2 regions of the Aminipila butyrica genome follow, and region 1 is predicted to be linked to the other one. Evidence: riboswitches for the same ligand, from Rfam matches in the RefSeq annotation. Region 1 holds a riboswitch; the other holds the start of a gene.

Region 1 (3,123 bases):
GGGTTTCGCTGATTCGATTTATGTCCGTCCTGCTAGTCGGTGTACTGGTAGTGGGCGGCGGTGCCATTGGCATTGGCAGTATTCTGCCTGATGATTTGGGTAAAACTGTTTCCGCAGGCCGAGAAGGAGGACAGCTGGAATCAGAGGATCCTTCAGTCAGTGCAGATACACCGGCAGTTGTTGATCCGACAGCTGGAGAGGGAGGCGGCTCTGAATCAGGTGCCGGCTCAGGGAGTTCGGCTGGATCGCTGGAAGTGAATAACGCAGGGTTAACAGTAGATGCTAAAGCGGCAGTACTGATGGACGTAGGCAGCGGCAAAGTGCTCTTTTCTAAAAACGGAGCAGACCGATTGCCGCCGGCTTCTGTGACGAAGGTTATGACCATGCTGCTGGCCATGGAGGCTATTGACCGAGGTCAAGTGAAGCTGACAGATATGGTAACCATATCGGAGAAAGCGGCTTCTATGGGCGGTTCTCAGATGTACATGGAGCCAGGTGAACAGCATCCTTTGGAAGATTTAATGAAAGGAATCTCCATGGTATCAGCAAATGATGCCTGTGTAGCTGTAGCAGAATACATCTCCGGCAGTGTGGATATTTTTGTAGAAAATATGAACAGCCGAGCTCGAGAGCTGGGGATGGAGAACACTCATTTTGTCAACACCAACGGACTGCCGGTGGCAGAGCATTACACCAGTGCTCATGACATCGCGATTATGTCTTGTGAATTGATTAAACACGAGAAGACTCACGATTGGTTCACCAAGTGGCAAGATCAGATGATGGTGGGACTGCCGGGCAAACAGACGGAATTTGGTCTGACCAATACCAACCGGCTGATTAAGCAATATACAGGAGCCAATGGCATCAAGACCGGCTTTACTCAGGAGGCTGGCTACTGCCTTTCCGGTTCTGCTACCAGGGATGATATGACTTTGATTGCTGTCGTTTTAGGCTGCTCCAGCTCGAAGGTCCGTTTTGCCGAAGCCGGCAAACTGTTAGATTATGGATTTGCTGCTTATGATACGGTGAAACTGGCAGAAAAAGGCGAGCCTCACGGGTTGATGGAAATTGAAAAAGGGGAGCCAAACTATATCAATGCGGTGGCAGGCGAGGATATTTCCATCCTAGTGGAAAAAGGTCAAAAGGATGGGGTAACTTTTGAGGTAGAGCAAGATAAAGAAGTGAAGGCTCCAATTAAAAAGGGCGATAAGGTAGGAGAAATCGTGGTTTACCAGGATAAAAAAGAACTTGGCCGTTATCCGCTGGTAGCGGAAGAGAGCGCTCAGAAAGCCAGTCTCTTCCAGCTTTATAAGCGGCTGGTAAAGAATATGATTCAGTAAAGGATGTAGGAGAGAAGCCCAGCAGATAAAAGCTTGATATGTCCGAATTTCTATTTTAGATAATAAAAAAGATGTGAGAATAAGAAGAATAAGTGCTTACTATTCCCTTTCCTTTATGTTATAATGTGAAAAATGCTCAGGGGAGCCGTTACGGCTGAGAGGAAGCAAAAGCTTCGACCCTTATACCTGATGCGGATAATGCCGCCGTAGGAAAGCAAACATATAGCACATCGTGGTGTTTTTGTTGCCTCTTTCCGTTCGGCGGAAAGGGGCATTTTTGTATTTATTAAAAATGGAAAGGAAGTTGGATTATGGCTTACGCAACACAAATGGAGGCGGCACGGCTTGGCATCGTTACGCCTGAAATGGAAATCGCAGCGGGAGATGAGCATATTTCTGCGGAGCAGCTGAGAGCGCTTATTGCCGAGGGGCAAGCAGTTATACCTAAGAACAAAAGACACCAGATTGGGCATCCGAAAGCAATTGGTCGTATGCTCTCTACCAAAATCAATGTAAATCTGGGCGCATCCAGGGATTGCTGCAACATAGACGTGGAATTGGCAAAGGTGCAGGAAGCAGAACGATTAGGTGCAGATGCCATCATGGATCTAAGCACCTTTGGTGATACCCGTGCTTTTCGGCGCACGTTGGCAGCACAGTGTAAGGCAGCCTTGGGCAGTGTACCCATTTATGATGCGCTAGTGTATTACAACAAAGAGCTAGCTGAAATTACGTCAGATGAATGGCTGGAAATTGCCCGAATCCATGCAGAAGACGGATTCGACTTTATGACGATTCACTGCGGCATGAATCAGGCTACTGCTGCTCGATTTATGAGAAACAGAAACCGCATAACGAACATTGTGTCGCGAGGAGGATCTCTCATGTTTGCCTGGATGCAGATGACAGGAAAAGAAAATCCTTTTTTCGAACAGTTTGATGAACTTCTGGAAATTTGCCGAAAATATGATGTCACCCTCAGTTTGGGGGATGCCTGTCGGCCTGGCAGCACCCATGATGCGTCAGATGCCACCCAGGTGGAAGAAATGATTACGTTAGGTGAATTAACCAAAAGAGCCTGGGCTCGAGATGTGCAGGTGATAATCGAAGGCCCCGGACATATGCCCCTGAATCAGATTGCTTCAAATATGAAATTACAGCAGACCCTCTGTCATGGAGCACCGTATTATGTTTTAGGCCCTCTTGTGACTGATATTGCTCCGGGATACGACCACATTACCTCTGCTATCGGCGGTACCGTTGCAGCGGCAAATGGCGCTGCCTTTCTCTGCTACGTTACGCCGGCCGAGCATTTGCGCTTGCCCAACGAGCAGGATGTTCACGACGGTATTATCGCCGCTAAAATCGCCGCTCACGCCGCCGACCTGGCCAAGAATATTCCACATGCTTCTGACTGGGATGATGAAATGAGCAAAGCCCGCCAAGAGGTGGATTGGGAAAAGATGTTCTCGCTGTCCATAGACCCTGAAAAGGCAAGAAAAATTCACGACGAAAATCCGTCAGAGATTAAAGATGCCTGCACCATGTGCGGCGAAATGTGTGCTATGCGGAATATGAACAAGATTCTAAATGGTGAAGTCGTAACCGCGAAATAAGGAGGATTTATAATGTTTGGAAATTTTATTGAAAATGTACGTCTGATTTCCCCGCTTGTGCATAATATCACAAACTATGTCACGGTAAACGACTGTGCCAATATATTGCTTGCCGCTGGAGCTTCGCCGATTATGGCCGATGATATAGAGGAAGCAGCAGACAT
Region 2 (3,123 bases), 1.1 Mb from region 1:
GAAGCCGTTGATTCAAGCCTACGTTATGGACCAGATTTTTGACAAGATGCAGGCTAACGAAGCCATTATTGCGCCTTACTATATCGGTGACTACTACATTATGAAGGAAGTTAACCCGGATTTGTCCGTATACATTCCAGAAAATACGAACATTTACTATGATGCTGTGTGCATCCCATCGGACTCCCGTCACAAGGAAGCGGCGGAAATGTACATCAATTTTCTCAACGAACCTCAGGCAGCGGCAGACAATGCAGAATACATCATGTATTCCTCCCCTAACACGGCAGCTGTAGCCTTGCTGGACCCGGAAATCAGCGGCGATAAAAACCTGTACCCGCCAGTGGAAGAGCTGGTCAATACCCAGGCTTTCATTAACTTGTCGGAGGATACCAACCTGTATATCGACCGCTTATGGACCGATGTTCTCTCTCAGGACGAGGGCTATTTGGATTGGGTGATGCCAGCCTTTGTGGTGTTTTCGGTGGCAGTTCTGCTGATTAACAGCATACGCAAGAGACGAAAGCGGGAACTCAATAATGGAGGACTGAAAAATGATCGATGATATCATTGCTTATAATAAAGAATTCGTAGCAGAGAAGAGCTACGAGAAGTATATTGCTACCAAGTATCCACAGAAAAAGGTTGCTATTCTCACCTGCATGGATACCCGGCTGTTAGAGCTGCTGCCCGCAGCGCTAGGACTGAAAAACGGAGATGCCAAGATTATTAAAAATGCCGGCGGCGTGGTATCCCATCCCTTCGGCAGTGCTGTTCGCAGTTTGCTGGTAGCCATTTTGGATTTAGGGGTGGAGGAAGTGATGGTCATCGGCCACACAGACTGCGGAGCCCAGTCCATGGAAGCTCAGAAGATGATTCAAAAGCTAAAGGAACGAGGGGTTTCTGAGACGGATATCAATCTGCTGCATTACTGCGGCGTGGATTTTGATACCTGGCTGGGCGGGTTCGACTGTGTGAATAGTTCGGTGAAAAATACCTTGGACATTTTGCTGAACCACCCACTGATTCCAAAGGATGTGCAAATCCGAGGCTTTATCATGGATTCGGTGACGGGTGCATTGACCCCGGTGGAATCGGATTGAAGAGTCGATACGGGAAAAGGACTTTACAAAGAGTTTCCCATAGTGTAAACTCATAAAAGAGCAAGCAATAGAATAAACATGCTAGGGGTGCAAGGTCTTGACCGAGCTGAGATTGCATATGCAGAACCCTTTGAACCTGATGTGGCTAGTACCGCCGATAGGAAAGCTTTTAACATGCAAGAGGCTGTGACAAGCCGCCATGTTGCAGAAGAGTAGTAGGAGTGTTTCTTTAGGGGAACACTCTTTTTTTCATATTTTGTCTGTTGCTTTTTAAGGGCAGAGAAAATGAATCGCGGAAAATCACCAGAAGGTGACGTTCGGGTGAATGATACTTCATCCAAAGAAAGGAGGGGCGGATAGCATGTCTGACAAGAAAAAAATATTGGTACCTGTTGCTGTAAGTCTGATTTTGCTGGGAATATGGGAAGCTGTGGTGCGGGCAGCAGAAATCCCTTTGTACATCCTGCCAGCACCTTCGGCCATTCTACAGGCTTTGGCTGCGGAAAGAAGTGCCTTGCTTCTCCATGGCCTGGTGACCATGAAGGAGACCTTGGCGGGGCTGGTGCTGGCGGCAGCCCTGGCCATGGTCTTGGCCGTAGTCATGGATCGATTTGAACTTTTTCGCACTGCTGTCTACCCCTTGCTGGTGGTCAGCCAGACGATACCGGTATTGGTATTGGCCCCTATTTTCATGATTTACTTAGGTTTTGGCATGGCGCCTAAGGTACTCATTGTAGTGATGATGTGCTTTTTCCCCATCGTTATCAGTTTTGCCGACGGTATGCGTCAAGTGGACATCAACCAGGTGAATCTGGCTCGGCTGCTGGGGGCTGGAAACCTGCGGGTCTACAGTCTGGTGAAAATCCCCGGAGCAGCGGCTGCCCTGTTTTCTGGATTGAAGGTAGCAGCTACTTACAGCATCACGGGAGCGGTAGTGGGGGAATGGCTTTCCTCCGACAGCGGGTTGGGGTATTACATGCTGCGGGTAAAAAACGGCTTTATGCTGGATAAGGTCTTTGCCTGCGTGATGGTGGTGGTGGTTCTCAGTCTGTTGATGAACGGCTGTGTAAAGTTGTTGCAGCTGATTTTACTGCCCAATTTAAGAAAAAAGTGAAAAATGTTATGTTAATAAAGGAGGAGAAAGATATGAAGAAGAAAGTATGGGCTTTAGGCTTGGCTCTGGTAATGGCTGCGGGCATGACGGCCTGCGGAGGTGCAGATGGGCCGGAAGGCAAGGAAACGAATGAGCTGCAAAAAGTGACTGTCATCTTGGACTATGTGCCCAATACCAATCATACGGGACTTTATGCAGCCAAGGAATTGGGGTATTATGAAGATGCTGGCCTGGATGTAGAGATTGTAGAGCCGACAGATGGGGTGACTCCGGCCCTGGTGGCAGCAGGCAAAGGAGACTTCGGTATTAGTTATCAGGAGGATGTGACCTATGCGCTGGCCGCAAAGGACCCCCTACCTATCAAAGCGGTGGCTACGGTGATTCAGCACAACACGTCGGGGTTTGCCTCTTATGTAGGCAAGAACATTACCTCTCCAAAGGATTTTGAGGGAAAGACTTATACCGGCTGGGGTTCTCCGGGGGAAGAAGCCGTCATTCATGCAGTGATGGAAAAATACGGAGCGGATTTTAGCAAGTTAAAGATGATCACCTCGGATGGGGCGGGCTACGAAGCCCTGAAAAAAGATATCGATCTAATGTGGATGTTCTGGGCTTGGGACGGAATCAATTCTAAGCGCCAAGGCATTGACGTGAATTATATGGAATTGCGCCAGCTGGACCCTAAGCTGGACTACTATACCCCAGTAATCATTGCCAAGGACAGCACCCTGGAGCAAGATTCAGAAATGGTAAAGTCCTTTTTAGCAGCCACCAGTAAGGGGTATGAATACGCCATCGAAAACCCGGATGCCGCTGCGGAGATTTTACACGGTTATGCAGAATCCTATGATTTAGATATGCTGAAAGAATCTCAGGAATATCTGGCAGGCAAATACAGCGAAGACA

The links. A riboswitch is a leader RNA that binds a small molecule or an ion and turns the genes downstream of it on or off. The one in region 1 is predicted to bind thiamine pyrophosphate.
Region 2: another riboswitch for thiamine pyrophosphate. It lies ahead of Ami103574_RS05380 (ABC transporter permease); the one in region 1 lies ahead of thiC (phosphomethylpyrimidine synthase ThiC).

The regions. Positions count from the first base shown of each region.
Region 1 covers NZ_CP048649.1:2,212,730-2,215,852, reverse strand. Annotated here, with positions in the region: gene Ami103574_RS10525 (D-alanyl-D-alanine carboxypeptidase family protein) at 1-1,343, shown strand, start outside; TPP riboswitch at 1,472-1,572, shown strand; gene thiC (phosphomethylpyrimidine synthase ThiC) at 1,655-2,959, shown strand; gene thiM (hydroxyethylthiazole kinase) at 2,972-3,123, shown strand, end outside.
Region 2 covers NZ_CP048649.1:1,089,341-1,092,463, forward strand. Annotated here, with positions in the region: gene Ami103574_RS05370 (ABC transporter substrate-binding protein) at 1-565, shown strand, start outside; gene Ami103574_RS05375 (beta-class carbonic anhydrase) at 555-1,103, shown strand; TPP riboswitch at 1,177-1,284, shown strand; gene Ami103574_RS05380 (ABC transporter permease) at 1,465-2,217, shown strand; gene Ami103574_RS05385 (ABC transporter substrate-binding protein) at 2,250-3,123, shown strand, end outside.